DNA from 4 places in the Arthrobacter sp. Soil_N43 genome. Region 3 is predicted to be linked to each of the others. Evidence: riboswitches for the same ligand, from Rfam matches in the RefSeq annotation. Region 3 holds a riboswitch; each other region holds the start of a gene.
What was found. A riboswitch is a leader RNA that binds a small molecule or an ion and turns the genes downstream of it on or off. The one in region 3 is predicted to bind thiamine pyrophosphate.
Positions count from the first base shown of each region.

Region 1: it holds a riboswitch for thiamine pyrophosphate, as region 3 does, so the genes downstream of both, AC3A3W_RS15290 (FAD-dependent oxidoreductase) here and thiC (phosphomethylpyrimidine synthase ThiC) in region 3, are expected to answer to the same signal.
Region 2: it holds a riboswitch for thiamine pyrophosphate, as region 3 does, so the genes downstream of both, AC3A3W_RS10810 (ECF transporter S component) here and thiC (phosphomethylpyrimidine synthase ThiC) in region 3, are expected to answer to the same signal.
Region 4: it holds a riboswitch for thiamine pyrophosphate, as region 3 does, so the genes downstream of both, AC3A3W_RS16280 (bifunctional hydroxymethylpyrimidine kinase/phosphomethylpyrimidine kinase) here and thiC (phosphomethylpyrimidine synthase ThiC) in region 3, are expected to answer to the same signal.

Region 1 covers NZ_JBDGML010000106.1:135,087-139,784, reverse strand. The annotation lists gene AC3A3W_RS15310 (RNB domain-containing ribonuclease) at 1-252, opposite strand, end outside; gene AC3A3W_RS15305 (ferritin-like fold-containing protein) at 294-980, shown strand; partial or broken gene AC3A3W_RS15300 (DUF222 domain-containing protein) at 1,078-2,223, shown strand; gene thiE (thiamine phosphate synthase) at 2,234-2,986, opposite strand; TPP riboswitch at 3,014-3,135, shown strand; gene AC3A3W_RS15290 (FAD-dependent oxidoreductase) at 3,127-4,392, shown strand; gene thiS (sulfur carrier protein ThiS) at 4,389-4,625, shown strand; gene AC3A3W_RS15280 (thiazole synthase) at 4,631-4,698, shown strand, end outside.
Region 2 covers NZ_JBDGML010000091.1:42,178-46,875, reverse strand. The annotation lists gene AC3A3W_RS10825 (hypothetical protein) at 1-489, shown strand, start outside; gene AC3A3W_RS10820 (energy-coupling factor transporter transmembrane component T family protein) at 529-1,332, opposite strand; gene AC3A3W_RS10815 (ABC transporter ATP-binding protein) at 1,329-2,966, opposite strand; gene AC3A3W_RS10810 (ECF transporter S component) at 2,966-3,586, opposite strand; TPP riboswitch at 3,658-3,799, opposite strand; gene AC3A3W_RS10805 (heme-degrading domain-containing protein) at 3,885-4,436, shown strand; gene AC3A3W_RS10800 (DUF4235 domain-containing protein) at 4,473-4,698, shown strand, end outside.
Region 3 covers NZ_JBDGML010000085.1:17,736-22,433, reverse strand. The annotation lists gene AC3A3W_RS10040 (amidohydrolase family protein) at 50-1,132, opposite strand; TPP riboswitch at 1,195-1,302, shown strand; gene thiC (phosphomethylpyrimidine synthase ThiC) at 1,297-3,129, shown strand; gene AC3A3W_RS10030 (alpha/beta fold hydrolase) at 3,238-3,972, opposite strand; gene ffh (signal recognition particle protein) at 4,026-4,698, opposite strand, start outside.
Region 4 covers NZ_JBDGML010000109.1:46,805-51,502, reverse strand. The annotation lists gene AC3A3W_RS16285 (Rne/Rng family ribonuclease) at 1-1,895, shown strand, start outside; TPP riboswitch at 2,074-2,171, shown strand; gene AC3A3W_RS16280 (bifunctional hydroxymethylpyrimidine kinase/phosphomethylpyrimidine kinase) at 2,154-3,704, shown strand; gene rplU (50S ribosomal protein L21) at 4,049-4,357, shown strand; gene rpmA (50S ribosomal protein L27) at 4,418-4,681, shown strand.

The DNA.
Region 1 (4,698 bases), on a different contig from region 3:
GCCCTCCCCGGACCGTTCGATGAAGAGGGCCTGGTCGAGGTCCGTGGATGACGGCGGATCGATGGTCAGGAATTCGACGCCGGTCAGGTCGAGTCCCGGGAGCCGGCGCTGCGCCACGGCCGCCTCCGCCTCCCTTAACACGTGGTCGTCGAACTGCCCGGGCAGCTCCAGCTCGGTCCGCAGCGCGCTCAGGGCCTCGGCCAGGGCGTTGGTCTGTTCGTGGACGCTGGGGGACAGGCGATGATGTGGCACGAAAATCAGGTTAGTCCGATTTCCGCAGTTAGTCTTGGTTTATGGGCACATCCTCGGCTGACACCGCTCGCTATGACCGTTTCGTCGCTGACCTTTTCGGCGTGATGGCGTACGGCGAGCTTTCCGCCTTCGAACGGCTCTCATCGGACGCCCGCTACTCCCCGACGCTCCATGACCGCGCCGTGCTCGGCCGGATTGCCGTCATCGAGTTCCAGCATTACGAGCTGGTGAGTGAAAAGCTGGCGGACATGGGCGTGGACGTCGAGGACGCGATGCTGCCGTTCCAGGCCGCCGTGGACCACTTCCATGAACGGACGCGGCCGGCGGACTGGTACGAATCGCTGATGAAGGCCTACGTGGTGGATACGGTGTCGGCCGATTTCTACCAGGCCGTGGCCCGCTATGTGGACCCGGGGACCCGGGAACTGATACAGAAGATCCAGGCGTCCGAGGACGCAACAGCCGTGCTTAGGGAGCGGCTGCGGGTGGCGCTGGCCGATGACCCCCGGCTCGCCTCCCGGCTGGCACTGTGGGGACGGCGGCTCCTGGGCGAGGCGCTCACCCAGGCCCAGCGCGTGGGCTACGAAAATGCCTTCCTGACGGAACTCATCACCGCAGCTGACAGCGGCGCGGATGACGCTGCCGCCAGGGAGCGCGTGCAAAGGCTCACTACGGAACTCGCGGAGAACCATTCCAAGCGGATGGTGCAGCTCGGGCTGAGCGGCTGACGCGTGATTGCATGCTCCGGTAGGAGCACCACGTTCGCCGAATGTCGTTGCTTCCCTTTGCGGCGTTTTTGTCACTGCCTGCCGTCACGCTGTGGGTATGGACAGCAGGCGGGTTGCGGAGACGGTGGAGGGGCTTGAGTCCTCGGTCGCTGTGTTGGTCGGTGTTGCTGGCCGTTGTGCCGGCAGCCTGGCCTCGGCCGGTGCTGACCCTCTTCGGGATCAGGCGGACGCGTGTCTGGACGGTCTGGCCGAGGTGGGCAGGGTGGAGGCTCGGCTGGCTGCCCTGAAAGTTCATTTCACCGCCGGATATGCCAGCGCTGCCGAAGCCATGGCCGCACCGGCCCGTTCCCCACAGGAGCACACCGCCCAGGAGATGGCCGTGACCGCTGAGGTCGCAGGTGTGCTGGGTGTGGGTGAACGCAGTGCCGGTGCCCTGCTGTCGGAGGCCCGCACCCTGACCGCCGCGCTGCCGTTGACGATGGCAGCGCTGCAGGCAGGGAGCATTTCCTGGCAGCACGCACGGGTCCTCTGCGATGAAACAGCCAACCTGGACCCGGCGGGGGCGGCGGCCCTGGAAACCCACTTCCTGGACCCGGACGCTGCCCGGCCGGGGCGTGGCTGCCTGGCCGGGGAGCTGGCACCGGCCAGGTTCCGGGCCAGGGCGCGCAGTTGGCGGGAGCGGCACCACCCGGTCAGCATCGAGGCGCGCCACCGCAGGAGCGTGCGGGAGCGTCGGATGGAGTATGTTCCGGACCGGGACGGGATGGCGTGGCTTTCGGTGTATCTGCCCGCGGACGTGGCGGCCGGTATTTGGTCTCGGGCCACTGAAGCGGCGCGTGCGCTGCAGGGCCCGGAGGAATCCCGGACTCTGACGGAGCTGCGTGCGGATGTCGCCGCAGGGTGGCTGCTCGAAGGCGTCGCCGAAGGAACCCCGTCGCCTAGGGCGCAGGTGCTGGTCACGGTTCCGGTGTTATCGCTCATGGGGGCCGGTGAGGAGCCGGCCATGCTGGATGGGTTCGGCCCGATTCCCGGCTCGGTGGCCCGCCGCCTGGTCGCAGAGGGGGCCGGGTCGTTCCTGCGGGTGCTGATCGATCCGCGCGATGGGGCACCGCTGGAGATCGGCCGTACCAGCTACCGGGTGCCGAAAGCGATGCGCCAATGGCTGCGGCTGCGCGACGGACGGTGTCCCTTTCCGGGATGCAGCAACCGGTCCCTGGATAACGAGGCACAATTCACAGCCGCCTAGGGCGTCCCTATTTGGCGTCACCAGATGATGAGCGCGCAGAAAATGACGGCTGCCGAGCCATGCCTTCCGCTCCCGCAGTACCGGCCGTTCCGGCGTCCAGGGCAGCAATCAGTTCCGCCGCGGCAGCCGTAGGGTCCGAAGCTTCCGTGATGGCCCGCACCACGACGATCCGGCTGGCTCCCGCCGCCACCACCTGCTCGACGTTGGTCAGGTCAATCCCGCCGATGGCGAACCACGGAAGCTGCTGACCGCTTTCCACTTCGGCATTACCGACAGTCCCGGCTGCATAGTGGACAAGATCAAGCCCGACGGCGGCACGGCCGGGTTTGGTGGGGGTGGCCCACACCGGGCCCACGCAGAAGTAGTTAAGGCCTTGGGGTGCCTGTGCGGCCGCGATGGCAGCATCAATCTGATCGGGGGAGTGGGTGGACAGGCCGATCGCCGCGGAGTCGTTCAGCAGGGCCCGGGCCGAGCGCAGCGGCAGGTCCTTCTGGCCGATGTGAAACACCGGTGCCCCGGCCAGCGAAGCGATGTCCGCCCGGTCGTTGACGGCCCAGAGCCGGCCATGCCTTGAAGCGGCCTGGCGCAGGACTGCCAGGAGTTCGAGTTCCTCGGCCGCCTCGGTGTTCTTGTCCCTCAGCTGGATGATGTCCACGCCGCCGGCGAAGGCAGCATCGACGAAGTCGGCGAAGTCGCCGCGCTCCTTACGGGCATCGGTGCAAAGGTACAGGCGGGCTTCATGGATATCAGGCGCGGTCATGGCAACCAGCCTAGTTCCTCTAAACTGGGCAGGTACCGCGGGAGCCCGCTGCAGCTGTCACAAAAGGCGCAGGGCTGAGAGGGCGTCAGAGCCGACCGCTTGACCTGATCCGGTTAGTACCGGCGTAGGGAAGGAATTCCATGAATCTTGGATCCGGCGGGAAGACCTCTGCCGCAGCACGGCTCCACGCCGACGTGGCCGTGATTGGCGGCGGCGTGATCGGCCACGGAATCGCCTGGGAGGCGAGGCGCTCGGGACGGACCGTGGTCCTCATCGACAAGGCGCCCGGGACAGGTGCCAGCTGGGCCGCCGCGGGGATGCTGGCCCCAGTCAGCGAACTGCATTACCAGGAAGAGGAACTCCTGGAACTCATGCTCGAGTCCTCTGCCCGGTGGCCCGCATTCGCGGCGGCGCTCGCTGATGGCGGTGCCGGCTGCGACGCTGGGTATCTGGCCACTTCGACCATCGCCGTTGGCGCCGATCCTGCCGACCGCCGCGCGCTGATGGACCTGCGCGAAGTCCAGCGGGCCGCCGGCCTGGCAGTGGAACCGCTGACCATCCGTGAGGCCCGGCTGCGGGAGCCGCTGCTGAGCCCCGGAATCTCCTGTGCATTGGACATCCCGGCCGACCACCAGGTTGATCCGCGGAAGCTGGTGGCGGGCATCGCCGCTGCACTGGCCTGCCACGAACCCGGTTCGCGGACTGCCGTGGCCGGCGCTGAAGACGGCTACGCGGTCCGTGACAACGCCGCCGGGCTGCTCTGGGACGGCGGAGGGGGCGGCGGGCGGGTCAGCGGTGTCCGGCTTGCGGGCGGCGGCGCCGTGCTGGCCGCCGAAACGGTGGTGGCCAACGGTCTCGGGGCGGCCTCGCTGGACGGACTGCCGGAGGGACTGAGGCTGCCGCTGCGTCCCGTGTACGGCGACATTCTCAGGCTTAAAGTTCCGGAACGGCTCCGTCCGCTGCTGACCGCCACGGTCCGGGGCATGGTCCGCGGAATCCCGGTCTACCTGGTGCCGCGGCAGGACGGCACCGTGGTCATTGGTGCCACCCAGCGGGAAGACGGTCAGGCCTCACCCAGCGCCGGCGGCGTCTACCAGTTGCTCAGGGATGCCCAGGCCCTGGTGCCCGCAGTGGCCGAACTGGAACTCATCGAGGCCACGGCCAGGGCACGCCCCGGCACGCCGGACAACGCGCCCCTGCTGGGCCGCGTGGCCGCCGGGCTGATCATCGCCACCGGATTCTTCCGGCACGGAGTCCTGCTGACGCCCGCCGCCGCCGTCATCTGCCGCGAGCTGATGGACGGCCTGACGGACAGCCGCTGGGATGCCTTCCGTCCCGGGCGGTTCTCCGCCGAACGCACCGCTTCGAACACAGTCACATTTGACCAGGACAAGGAATCCGCATGAACATCACACTGAACGGCAACGCCCACGCCATGGGGGCGGGCGCCTCCGTCACCACTCTCGTCAGCCAGGTCACCGGCCGGAAGCTGGCCGCCAACGGGCAGGCCGCCGACGGCCAGCGGCTCGGGGTGGCAGTGGCACGCAACGCGGAGGTCGTACCCCGCAGCCTGTGGCACAGCACAGCACTCGCCGAGGGCGACGAGATCGAGCTGGTCACGGCAGTTCAGGGAGGATGAGGACGATGACTGAAACAACCACGCAGACCGATACCGCAGCGCACGCCACTGACCGCCTCGTCATTGACGGCGT
Region 2 (4,698 bases), on a different contig from region 3:
GACGGATCCTGGTGGCCGACAAGCAACGACTACGGCGGCCAGACTGTTGCCAACCCCTACGGTACCTGCACCGGCGGGGAAGACGCAGCCTGCGCGTACATGTACGGCTACGCCAAGGCTTTCGACGACGCCTTCCTCCGCACCGTCGCGGACCCGGAGGAGTACCTGTGGTGGCTGGACGTGGAGACCGGCAACACGTGGTCCCGCGACCAAAACGCCAACAGGGCAGACCTCGAAGGCATGGCGGATTTCTTCCACAGCATAGGCGCGGAGGTGGGCATCTATTCCACAGGCTCGCAGTGGGGGCAGATCGTCGGCACCGTCAGCGAAGACAGCAGCCTCTACAGCCTGCCCAGCTGGCTCGCCGGTGCCCACACAGTGAACGGAGCCAAGAGCAACTGCTCACTCCCTCCCCTGACCTCCGGCGGCAAAGTCACGCTCACACAGTTCGTCGCCAAGGGCTTCGACTACAACTACTCCTGCATCTAGGAACGGCCCGAGCGGCACGGAGACGCGTGGAAAGGAGCCCTACGGCCCCTCCAGCCACACCATGTTCCACGTGCCCGCCCACACGGCGGCAACCACGGCGCCGGCCGCGATTGCCAGTCCCCCCAGCAGCACCCAGACATCCAGGCGGCTGTAGGTTGATTCGCGGGCCCAGGTCCTGCCCGCGCCGCCGAAGCCGCGCGCTTCCATGGTGACGGCGAGACGGGTCGCGCGCCGGATGGCCTGGACCAGCAGCCCGAAACTTTGGCCCAGGGTGGCGCGCAGCCGCTGCCACGGGTTGCCGCGGGACCCCACGCCGCGGGCGCGCCGGGCCATGCCGATGGTCTGCCATTCCTCCGCCATGAGGCCCACGAGGCGCATGGCCGCCAGCGTTCCCAGGACGAAGCGGTGCGGCAGGCGGGCCTTCTGCGCCAGCGCATCGGCGAGGTCGGTGGGGTCGGTGCAGCTCATGAGCAGCACCGCCGGCAGCGCAATGGCCAGGCCCCGGAGCAGGAAACCCAGCCCCAGCTCAAGGGAGCCTTCGCTCATGGACCAGATGCCGACGTCGAGCAGTATCCCTCCGCTGTCCGGCGCGAGGATGGACGTGCTCCAACCGCCCACGGCGGCCGCGACGATCAGCGGCCAGCCGCGCTGCCAGAGCAGCGTGAATGTCAGGCCGGCCAGCGGGAAGAGCAGCAGTTCGCAGGCCAGTGCCACGGAAGCGGACATCCAGTCGATGGACAGCGCGAGGACCAGGGTGATGAGGAAGACGGCCGCGAGTTTGGCCAGCGGGTTGGCTCGGGTCAGCAGGGCCCGGTTCCCGGCAATGGTCAGGGCGGCCCTCATGGCGTGGCCGCCTTCGGCGTCCCGACGCCGGACGGACCCACGCCGGGCACACGGAGTTCGGGTGCGCCCAGCTTGAGCTCGGTGCCGCCCAGCACCTGCGTGAATTCCTGGTCGTGCGTCACGGACACCACGGCGGTGCCGGCGTCGAGCAGTTCGGACAGGAAGGAGGCAAGCTCGGCCCAGGTGTTGGCGTCCTGGCCGAACGTCGGCTCGTCCAGGACGAGGACCTGCGGATGGGCCGCCAGGACGGTGGCCACCGAGAGCCGCCGCTTTTCCCCGCCCGAGAGCGTGTACGGATTGGCGTCCACGAGGCCGGTCAGGCGCAGCCTTTCGAGCAGTTCGTCCACCCGCTCTTCGCCGTGGCCCAGGTGCCGCGGGCCAAACTGCAGCTCGTCCAGGACCCGGCCGGTGACGAACTGGTGCTCGGGCTCCTGGAAGACCGTGCCGATCCTGGCGATCAGCTGCTCGGCCCGCCACTTGTAGGGGTCGATCCCGGCTCCGCGGCTCAGCTCCACGGCAGCGGACACCTTGCCGTCGACAGGAGGGAGCAGGCCGGCGAGCGTCAGCGCGAACGTGGACTTACCCGCACCGTTGGCCCCCGTGATGGTCAACGCTTCACCGGCGCGGACCTGCGCCGTGATGTCCCGCTGCACCGGCGGCGGCGGAACGGACGTGAAGCCGCGTCTCCGCGGACGCTCGCGGGAAACGCTGACACCCTCGACCGCGAGGAGCAGCTGGCCAGGCGCGACGTCCGGCTGGATCCCGGCGCCGGCGAGGCCGCCGGGCGACCGGTGCCGGGTGGGCGGAACGTAGCCCGGAACCCACACCCCGGCGGCGATCAGCATCTCGCGCGCCTGCACCAGGACCTGGTCGGGAGTGCCGTCGATCAGCACGGCCGGCTCGGTGGCGGAGCCGGGCTGCAGCACGATGATCCGGTCCACGAGGTCTTTCCACACCGCAACGCGGTGCTCCACCACCACCAGCGTTGCGCCGGTCTTGTCGAGGCAGCGGCCCACGGCGTCGCGGACCTCCAGGACGCCTGCCGGGTCCAGGTTGGCGGTCGGCTCGTCCAGCAGGATGAGGCCGGGGCGCATCGCCAGGATGCCGGCCAGCGCGAGGCGCTGCTTCTGGCCCCCGGACAGGGCCGACGTCGGGTGGTCCAGCGGCAGGTGTGCGAGCCCGACGTCGTCCAGCGCCTCGTGCACGCGGCGCCAGATGGCGTCACGGGGCACCGAGAGGTTTTCGGCGCCGAACGCGACGTCGTCGCCGAGGCGGGAGAGGACCACCTGCGTTTCGGGGTCCTGCTGCACCAGTCCGGCGCGGCCGCGCTGGGCGCGCGGCGGCTCGCCGTCGATCAGAAGGCTGCCGCTCTCGTCCGCGTCGCCGCTGTCGGCTGACCCGCCGTCGTCGGCTGTGCTGCTTCCCGAGGTGCTGTCACCCAGCACGCCGGCAAGGGCGTGCAGCAGAGTGGATTTGCCGGCGCCCGAGGGTCCCAGGAGCAGCACCCGCTCCCCCGGGCGGATGTCCAGGTCCAGGGCGTTGACGGCAGGCCTGGTGCGGCCGGCGTGGCGCCAGCCCCAGCCGCGGGCGGTGACCGCGGCTGGGCGGACCCCGCCGTCGTGTTCTGCGGGCATCAGTTGAAGACGGGCTCCGTGGCTGCCTTGCGGGACGCGAACGAGCTCAGCACCCCAGTCCTGGCCAGGCCGCGGGTGGCGATCCAGGACAGCGCACCGGCGATGATGGCGCCCGAGATGGCGGTGAAGATGATGTAGGCCAGCTTGTCCCCGGCCGCGTAGGCGATGTTCCAGCCCCAGGGAGCGAACGCATCGTTCAGGCCGCAGAACAGCCCTGCGCCCGCGCCGGCAAGCAGCGAAACGGGCAGGTTGAACTTCTTGTACCTGAAGGCTGCGAACACGAGTTCCGCACCCAGGCCCTGCAGGATGCCGGAGATCAGCACGGTGGTGCCGTACTGGGATCCCATGATCAGCTCACCGGTGGCGGCCACGGTTTCGCAGAACAGTGCCGCGCCGGGCTTGCGGATGATGAGCATGCCGAGCACCGCCGGGATCATCCAGCCGCCGGCGTAGAGGCCGGTAAGCGGCGGGTAGACCGCATTGATGGGGGCGGAGATGAGGTTGGCGCCCTGGGACCAGGCCCAGAAGATGACGCCGCCGGCGACGGCGATCAGTGCCGCCACGACGATGTCGGCCACGCGCCAGTTGTAACCGGTTTTCTTGATTGCTGCAGTTGTCATGATGGTCCTCCTGAGGATCAGGAGGGGAAAGCGCTCCCCGGCTGCGGGCGGTGGGACTGCCTGCTGCCGGACACTCTGAGAACTCGACTCCCTTGCGCCGGTACTAGCCGGATCAGGTTCGAGGGTCTGCGGCTGTCCGCACTCTCAGCGCCCTTCCGCGGTTCGCTGGCAATGCCAGTGATGCCCGACGGCGGCGCTCCCCTGTCGTAATAAATCTGCCCTTGTGGGCTGATCCAGTTTACACCGGGACAGCCCCGGCTGCCCGGGGCGGCAGTCACATTCCGGGTACATTGGGGCCATGACGCATGAGGATTCCGGCAGCAAAGCCGCGCCCGCCTTTGACCCCGACTCTCCGGAGCAGCAGCCGGGAGGCGCCCTGGAGGCCATGATCGGCCGGATTGAGGGGGAAATGGCCGAGCTACAGTTCCCCCGGTTCAGCAAGGATGATGCCCTGGCGCTGGGGCTCCAGCTGGTTGAAATGGGCAAGGAAGGCAACCTGCCGATTGCCATCGACATCATCAAGGGGGACCAGGTCCTCTTCCATGTGGCGCTCGAGGGCGCCACACCGGACAACGAGGGCTGGGTGCGGGCCAAGCAGCGGACCGCGGCGCGCTACGAGGAGCCGTCCCTGCTGGTGGGCCTGCGCGGCCGGCTGGGCGGGGGCAGGATCGAGGACAACGCGTGGTTCGACCAGTCCACCTACGCTGCCCACGGCGGGGCCTTCCCCGTGTACGTGCGCGGGGTGGGAGCCGTAGCGGTGGTCACGGTCTCCGGGCTGCCGCAGGTGGCGGACCACGACCTGGTAGTTCAGGCGCTGCGGGAAATCCACCGTTCCATGCGGCTAGGCTAGGGGAAGACCAGTATTCGTGACGCAAGGAGTTCCGGAATGAGTTTCTTCATCAAGCTGCTTGGCACTGGCGTCAGCCTGCTGGCAGGATTCGCCGGCACCAAGGCCGTGGATACCATCTGGGAAAAGGTCACCGGCCGGAAGCCGCCCAAGGGCGACAAGGACGACGTCCCCACCACGCTGCGCACCGCCCTGACGTTCGCCCTCATTTCCGCATCAGTCAGCGCCGTCATCCAGGTGCTGGCCAACCGCGGCACGCAGCGGG
Region 3 (4,698 bases):
ATTTCGATGGTCTCTATACATCTAAATTACTTGAAGCTTCAATTTATTCCTAGCGGACGACACTCCCCCGCAACACGACCGCCTGCAGATGCCTGATGGTCCCGGGCGTTGCCCGCGGATCTTCCGCGCACACCACCACATCCGCGCTGGCGCCCTCGGCCAGGCCGTCCGCCCGCAGCCACCGGCGGGCCCTCCAGCACGCAGCATCCACAGCGGCCGCCGCGGGGAGCCCCGCAGCGTGGAGCGCGAGGATCTCATCCGCGATCCGACCGTGCCTGATCACGCTGCCCGCGTCGGTACCGGCGAAAATTTCCACGCCGGACTCCCAGGCTTCCCGGACCCGCTCGTTCCGGCGTTCCCACAGCGCCCGCATGTGGGCCGCGTAGCGGGGGAACTTGGGCTCTGCCTGGGCGGCAATGTCTGGGAACGTCGCGATGTTGACGAGCGTGGGCACGATCGGCACGTTCTGTTCCACGAACCGCGGGATGTGCCGCGGCAGGAGCCCCGTGGCATGTTCAATGCAGTCGATTCCGGCGTCCAGCATGTCGTCGAGGACGTCCTCACCGAAGCAGTGCGCGGTGACCCTTGCGCCCTCGTCATGGGCAGCACGGACCGCGTCCCGGACAGCCGCGGCCGGAAACGACGGCGCAAGGTCGCCGGCGTCGCGGTCGATCCAGTCGCCCACCAGCTTGATCCAGCCGTCCCCGGAACGCGACTGCTTCCGGACGGCCTCCACCAGGTCCTCCGGCTCAACCTCGATGGCGAAATTCCGCAGGTACCGGCGGGTCCGGGCGATGTGCCGTCCGGCCCGGATGATCCTCGGCGCCTCCGGGCGCCGCTGCAGCCACCGGGTGTCACTGACCACTCCGGCGTCCCGCACCAGCAGCGTGCCGGCGTCGCGGTCGGTCATCGCCTGGGCATAGGCCACGTCGTCGTCCACGGCGCCCGAAGGCCCGAGCCCGATGTGGCAGTGCGCGTCCACGAAGCCGGGCAGCACCCAGCCGTCGATGACCACATCCGGGCTGCGGCCCGGACGGTGAAAGGTCAGCTTGCCGTCCACGGCCCACAGGCCGGTCCGTTCCTGGTCCGGGCCGGTGAGCACCGTCCCGGTGAATTCGGTGATGCGCGCCATGAATCAAGCCTGTCACATCAGGGGTGGGCGGGCACCGGCACGCCGCCCTGTGGTAGCTTCGTCTACGACCACACGGGTGCCCCTGCAGGGGCTGAGATCGGGCTAGCGCAGCCTGCGACCGTTGAACCTGTCCGGGTAATGCCGGCGAAGGAAGTGAGCAGTAAATGAGCACCCAGAAAACACAGCTGATCCCTGCCCAAAACGAAACTGCCCGTAACGAGGCAGCGCAAGGCGGGACCGGCGAAGACACCACCCAATCGCTGAAGTCGCATTCCCTGGCGTACATCGAGGGCGACGGCCTCCGCGTTCCGGTCACGGAAATCGCCCTGGAGCCGTCACCCAGCGGGGAACAGAACGAGCCGTTCCGGGTCTACCGGACGGCCGGTCCGGGCAGCGACCCCGTCGTGGGACTTGCGCCGTTCCGCGCGGAATGGATTGCAGCCCGGGGCGACACCGAGCCCTACAGCGGCCGGGAAAGGAACCTGCTCGACGACGGCAAGTCGGCCGTGCGCCGCGGTGCGGCGTCCGCGGAGTGGAAGGGCGCGCAGCCGGTGCCCCGCCGCGCCGTCGGCGGTAAGACGGTAACGCAGATGCACTATGCCCGGCAGGGCATCATCACCCCGGAGATGCGGTTCGTGGCGCTCCGGGAGAACTGCGACGTTGAGCTGGTCCGCAGCGAAGTGGCGGCCGGGCGCGCCATTATCCCGAACAACATCAACCACCCCGAGTCCGAGCCAATGATCATCGGCAAGGCATTCCTGGTGAAGATCAACGCCAACATCGGCAACTCGGCCGTAACGAGCTCCATTGCCGAAGAGGTGGACAAGCTGCAGTGGGCCACCCAGTGGGGCGCGGACACCGTGATGGACCTCTCCACCGGCGATGACATCCACACCACCCGCGAGTGGCTGATCCGCAACTCACCGGTCCCCATCGGCACCGTCCCCATCTACCAGGCGCTGGAAAAGGTCAACGGCGAAGCCAACGCCCTGACGTGGGAGATCTTCCGCGACACCGTGATCGAGCAGTGCGAGCAGGGCGTGGACTACATGACCATCCATGCCGGGGTCCTGCTGCGCTACGTTCCCCTGACAGCCAACCGGGTGACCGGCATCGTCTCCCGCGGCGGCTCGATCATGGCCGGCTGGTGCCTCGCGCACCACCAGGAGAACTTCCTGTACACCCACTTCGACGAGCTGTGCGAGATCTTCGCGAAGTACGACGTCGCCTTCTCCCTCGGTGACGGCCTGCGGCCCGGTGCCACCGCGGACGCCAACGACGCCGCCCAGTTCGCCGAGCTGGACACCCTGGCCGAGCTGACCCAGCGGGCTTGGGAGTACGACGTGCAGGTCATGGTCGAAGGGCCCGGCCACATCCCGTTCCACCTGGTGCGGGAGAACGTGGAGCGCCAGCAGGAGCTGTGCAAGGGCGCCCCGTTCTATACGCTTGGGCCGCTGGTCACGGACATCGCCCCGGGCTACGACCACATCACCTCCGCCATCGGCGCCACGGAAATCGCCCGCTACGGCACCGCGATGCTCTGCTACGTGACGCCCAAGGAACACCTGGGCCTGCCGAACAAGGACGACGTCAAGACCGGCGTGATCACGTACAAGATCGCCGCCCACGCCGCGGACCTCGCCAAAGGCCACCCTGGAGCCAACGAGAGGGACGATGCCCTGTCCAAGGCGCGCTTCGAGTTCCGCTGGCGGGACCAGTTCGCCCTGTCCCTGGACCCGGTGACCGCCGAGGCATTCCACGACGAGACGCTGCCGGCCGAACCGGCCAAGACCGCGCACTTCTGCTCGATGTGCGGACCCAAGTTCTGCTCCATGCGCATCAGCCAGGACATCCGCAACGAGTACGGCTCGGCGGAAGCACAGGCTGCGCTGGCCGAAATGGCCGAAGGGATGCGGGAGAAGAGCCAGGAGTTCCTGGCCGCCGGCGGGAAGGTCTACCTGCCGGAGCTGAAGCTCCCCGAGACGGCCCGCCAGTAAGGGCCTTTTCGGGCCCCGTCCGGCAGGCGTTGGGGGCCGGCCGGACGCGGGCCCGGCGGGACGGCGGCCCAGGCGGGACGCCGCCTGGAAGCAGGCGCGGGGTAAGGGTCAGGATGCCCGCGGCCGCTGCCGCCGGCTGACCTCTGCAATGAAGGACCGGATAAGGCGGTCGCCCTCCACGGAGTCCTGGGGCCGGTGCCCTCCCGCAGCAGTGCGGTGCAGGGCGCCGGTCTCCCGCAGGTAACCGGCGATTTCCTCATAGAGTGGCTCCCAGCCGCCCGTGAGAACCAGGGTGGGGACGCCGGGAACGATCTGCAACGGCGCCTGCCAGGGCGGTGCCTGCAGCCGCAGCCGCCTCGCGGCGCGCTGGGCCTCCGGGGTACTCGGAGCGTGGCCTTCCGCGGCAAAGGCACGCCGCAGAAACTCCCGCTCATAGTCGTCGTCGCCGAGCTGGTGCCGGACCTCGAAGAGGGGCTCCATCAGCGCGCGGTGAGCCGCCGTGGCGGGCAGTTCGGCGGTCAGCGACAGGCAGGCCGGTTCCACGAGCGTCAGCGAGAACACGAGGTCGGGCCGTTCGACGGCAGCCATCATCGCGGCGATCGCGCCCTGGGCGTGGGCAACGATGTGGCCGCCGGCCCCGCCCCGGCCATCGTCTGCCAGCGACCGCAGCACGATCCGGGCGTCTTCGGCGAAGTCCGTTTCCAGCGGCTCGGCCTCGGCATCGAACCCGTGCCGCCGCAGGAAGAGGGCGTCGTATTGCAGGGCCATGCCGTGCTGGCGCGGCCAAGCGGCGGAGCCGAAGCTTCCGGCACCGTGGACGAACACTACCCGCTGCTTAAACATGACCCAACCTTATGGCAGCGGTCCGACATCCGGGCAGGCAGGCATGGCCGCGCCTACTTGCCGAGGAACTTGTCGAAGCCCTTGGGAAGGTTCATCTGGGACGGATCGAAGTCGCCGCCCTGCTGGCCGAAGGAGGCGCCCGTGGGAAGCGCCTTGGCTGCGCTGGCGCGCCGGGCCTCCGCATCACGGAGCTCCTGGGCTGCCTTGGCGGGGTTGCCCGAACGGGCCTTCTTCTTCGGCGCGCTCTTGGCGCCCTTGCGTGCGCCACCGCCGCCGCCCATGCCCGGCATTCCGGGCATTCCTGGCATGCCACCGCCCTGCGCCATCTTCTTCATCATCTTCTGGGCCTGGCCAAAGCGCTCGAGCAGGCCGTTGACCTCGGAGACGTGCACACCGGAGCCCCTGGCGATGCGGGCGCGGCGTGAGCCGTTGATGATCTTGGGGGCGAGCCGCTCGTGCGGGGTCATGGAACGGACGATCGCCTCGACGCGGTCGATCTCGCGCTCGTCGAACTGTTCCAGCTGCTGGCGGATGTTCTGGGCGCCGGGCATCATCATGAGCATTTTCTTCATGGAGCCCATGTTGCGGATCTGCTGCATCTGGGCGAGGAAGTCATCCAGCGTGAAGTCTTCCTGGTCGGCGAATTTCTTCGCCATCCGGGCAGCTTCGTCCTTGTCCCAGGACTTCTCAGCCTGCTCGATCAGGGTGAGGACGTCGCCCATGTCG
Region 4 (4,698 bases), on a different contig from region 3:
GCAAGCAGCGCCGCATCGAGAACGCCCTGAAGTCCGGCGATTCCGTTCTGGTCCAGGTCACCAAGGACCCTGTCGGCCACAAGGGCGCGCGTCTGACCAGCCAGATTTCCCTGCCCGGACGCTACCTGGTGTACGTGCCCGGCGGCTCCATGACGGGCATCTCCCGCAAGCTGCCCGACGTCGAACGCAACCGTCTGAAGCGGATCCTCAAGGACCGCCTGCCGGAGGACGCCGGCGTCATCGTGCGCACCGCGGCCGAAGGCGCGTCGGAGGAGGAACTCACCCACGACATCAACCGCCTCCGTGCGCAGTGGGAGGGCATCGACAGCCAGGCGAAGTCCACCAAGGTCCTTGCTCCGGAGCTGCTGTACGGCGAACCGGACCTGACCATCAAGGTGGTCCGCGACGTCTTCAACGAGGACTTCTCCAAGCTGATCGTTTCCGGAGATGAAGCCTGGGACACCATCGAGGCCTACGTCACCTACGTGGCCCCGGACCTCGTGGGCCGGCTCGAGAAGTGGACCAAGGACCAGGACATCTTCTCGGCCTGGCGCATCGACGAGCAGATCCACAAGGCCCTGGACCGCAAGGTGTTCCTGCCGTCCGGCGGTTCGCTCGTCATCGACCGCACCGAAGCCATGACCGTGGTGGACGTCAACACCGGAAAGTTCACCGGCAGCGGCGGCAACCTCGAGGAAACCGTCACCAAGAACAACCTGGAGGCGGCTGAGGAAGTTGTCCGCCAGCTGCGCCTGCGGGACATCGGCGGCATCATCGTGATCGACTTCATCGACATGGTGCTCGAGTCGAACCGCGACCTCGTGCTGCGCCGCATGGTGGAGTGCCTGGGCCGCGACCGGACCAAGCACCAGGTGGCCGAGGTCACCTCGCTGGGCCTCGTCCAGATGACCCGCAAGCGCATGGGCACCGGCCTGCTGGAAGTCTTCGGCGAACAGTGCGAGGCATGTGCCGGCCGCGGCGTGGTCACCCACGACGAGCCCGTGGAACACCGGCGGGCGAACGTTGTTGCCGCCGAGCACCACGTTCCGCGGACGGAGCACCAGCCCCCCGTTCGGACCGAACGCAAGAGCCGCCGGCGCGGCAAGGGCGGTCAGGTTCCGGAAACGGCACCCGCAGCACCTGCCGCCGTCCACCATGAGCCCACGGAGGCCGAGCGGCACGCCAAGGCAGAGGCGACGCGTGCCGCACTGGCCAACATCGCGGCCGCGGCGCACGCAGCGCACCTTCATGAGGACGCCGCCCACCAGGCAGCCTCAGCCGGCGCACAGCGTCCTGCCGCTGCCGCCGCCGCACCGGCGCAGTCCGGCCCGGAAAGTCCCGTGGTGCACCGCACCCCGGACACGGAGAGCGTCCCAGGCCGTCCCGGTGCCGTGCTGACCTTCGGCGGCGAGAAAGTGGTGCTTCCCTTCGTCGAGCACGCCGGCGCGCCGGCATCGGAAACTCCTGCCCTGACACTGGACCGGCTGGAGGAAGCCTTCGCGCACCTCGGCGCGCCGGCTGCTCCCGCTGAGCAGAAGCCGACGGCGGACCAGACACCTGCTGCCGGCGAGGCGCCTGCTGCCCAGCCGGCTCCGGAGCCTGCTGCCGCACGGGCCGGGACGCGCCCTGCCGCGGCCGCCGAAAGCGACGCCGAGCGCTTCGCTGACCACTCGGCAGTGCAGCCCCGCACCCGCCGGCCGCGCCGCAACCGCAGTGCCAGCCGGGCGCAGGGCGCAGCCAACGAGACGTCGGTGGAACACCACGAGACGGCGCCGGCACCGGCAGCCGGGCACTCGCACGAAGCCAAGGCTCCGGATGCAGGTAGGACCATTGCCCCGAAGCCGGCCAGCGAGCCGATCATTCTCGGCGTCGGCGTGCCGGCGTCCGAGCTCTGAGCTGACGGCTTTCCGTCTGGGCTGACCTGATTCACCGGGCCGGTGCCGCAATCGCGGCACCGGCCCGTTGTGCTTTAACGCCAGGACCGGCTGCGGGGCCAGGAACGGGCTGCGGGGTGCATCAGGCCGGTCGCAAACTGCAACGCAGTGCCTAAAGCGGAGCGAGCAACTAGGCTGGGGGACTGACACGGGGTGCCGCGCACGGAGCCGGCTGAGATCCAAACCCGTTGAACCTGACCGGTTAGCACCGGCGAAGGGATGTCTTCTTTGTCTTCACTACCTGCCCTGCACCATGTCCGGCCCGCGCCTGGCGAGGCTGTTCGCGCCACCCGCAGCATTCCCCGTGTCCTGGCCATAGCCGGCTCGGATCCGTCCGGCGGGGCCGGCATCCAGGCCGACCTGAAAAGCATCGCTGCCACCGGAGGCTACGGCATGGCAGCCATCACGGCGCTGACCGCGCAGAACACCCGGGGCGTCAGCGCCGTGCACGTTCCGCCGGCCGAGTTCCTGGCGGCACAGCTGGCCGCTGTCAGCGACGACATCGCCGTGGACGCCGTGAAGATTGGCATGCTGGGCGACGCACAGGTGATCGCCGCGGTTCGGACCTGGCTGGAGAAGGTGCGCCCCGGCGTCGTCGTCCTTGATCCGGTGATGGTGGCGACGAGCGGGGACCGGCTGCTGCAGGAGTCCGCCGAGGCCGCCCTGCGGGAGCTCCTGCCGCTGGCTGACCTGATCACTCCCAACCTCGCCGAGCTTGCGATGCTGCTGGGGGAGCCGGAGGCCCCCACCTGGCCGGACGCGCTGGAGCAGGGCAAACGGCTGGCCGCCGAGACGGGGGCCACCGTCCTCGTCAAAGGCGGGCACCTGGATGGTGAGGACTGCCCGGACGCCCTTGTGAATACGGGCGGCGCTCTTTCCGCGGACGTCGTGGTGGTGGACGGCGCGCGGGTACCCACGCGCAACAGCCACGGGACCGGGTGTTCCCTGTCCTCGGCGATGGCCACCGCACAGGCCCGGCTCGGGGACTGGGAACTGTCCCTGCGCACCGTGAAGCCGTGGCTGGAGGAGGCCCTCCGCACGTCCGGGCAGCTTGAGGTGGGACACGGCAACGGGCCCGTCCACCACTTCCACCACCTGGTGTCCGCAGGCGATGCCCCGGAGGGCAGTTTTGCGGACCTGCTCCATGCGGAGGCGGCCGCGGACCTCGACGCGATCTACGGGCTGGGATTCATCCGCGGGCTGGCTGAAGGCACGCTTCCCGAAAACGAGTTCGCCTACTACCTTGCACAGGACGCCATCTACCTCAACGGATATTCGCGCGTCCTGGCACGGGCCAGCGCGCTCGCTCCCACCGAGGCCGAGCAGCTGTTCTGGGCCCGTTCCGCGCAGCAGTGCCTCGAGGTCGAGTCCGAGCTGCACCGCAGCTGGCTCAGCACCCGCAGCGTGCTGCCGGATCTCGGACCGGTCACCAAAGCTTATGTGGACCACCTGCTGGCGGCGTCGGCCTCGGGGAGCTACGCCGTACTGGTGGCGGCGGTACTCCCGTGCTTCTGGCTTTACGCCGAAGTAGGGGAGACCCTGCATGGCGAATTCCTGGCCGCCGGAGCCCCTGATGGACACCCCTACGCCGAGTGGTTGCGCACGTACGCCGACGAGGGCTTCGCGGAGGCCACCAGGCAGGCCATTGGGATCGCGGACGCAGCGGGGCGCGCGGCCTCCGACGCGGAACGCAGCCGGATGCTGACGGCCTTCAGGCAGTCCTCCCGGTACGAGGTGGAATTCTTCGACGCGCCGCGACTCCACAGCTGAACGGGTTCCGGCGCAGGAGCCGGTAAGATAAACGCGCACGGTGACGGCAGGTCGGTGCAACAGCCCTGTGGTGCTTATCACGGACAACCCGCCGAAACCAGCCTCATTTGCGGCCGAAGGCAAAATTAGCGTATTCTAGATCTTCGGTGCTTACGCCAACACTTGGGTTATGACCCCGGGAACAGTCCTTTTGGAATTCCAATCGGCATTGTTCCGGGGATAGCTCACGGATTCCCCCGCGGATCCACGGCGTTGAGGCACAGCGAGAGCCGGACCAAACAACTTTGGACCCCAGGTTCCGCACGCAAATTTAGTAATAAACGTCGAGAGAAGTGAGTTCCCAAGTGGTGTACGCGATTGTCCGCGCAGGCGGCCGCCAAGAGAAGGTTTCCGTTGGAGACTTCGTTACCCTGAACCGCGTCGCCGGTGGAGCCGGCAGCACCATTGAGCTGCCCGCACTGCTCCTGGTAGACGGTGACAAGGTCACATCCGCAGCTGCGGACCTGGCCAAGGTAACTGTTACGGCTGAGATCCTTCAGGACCTTCGCGGTCCGAAGATCGTCATCCAGAAGTTCAAGAACAAGACCGGTTACAAGAAGCGCCAGGGTCACCGTCAGGAACTGACCAAGGTCAAGATCACCGGTATCAAGTAACCTCTGGTTACTGTTCAGGTTTTCAGCAGATTCCCCAGAATTTAAAGGCAGGCATTCCAAATGGCACATAAAAAAGGCGCGAGCTCCACTCGCAACGGTCGTGACTCCAACGCCCAGTACCTCGGCGTCAAGCGCTTCGGCGGCCAGGTAGTTTCCGCAGGCGAGATCATCGTCCGCCAGCGTGGCACCCACTTCCACCCCGGTGCAGGCGTTGGCCGCGGTGGCGACGACACGCTGTTCGCACTGCAGGCAGGCGCCGTTGAATTCGGCACCCGCCGCGGCCGTCGGGTCGTGAACATCGTTGCTGCTGCAGCTGCAGAGTAACAACAGGATCTGAACCG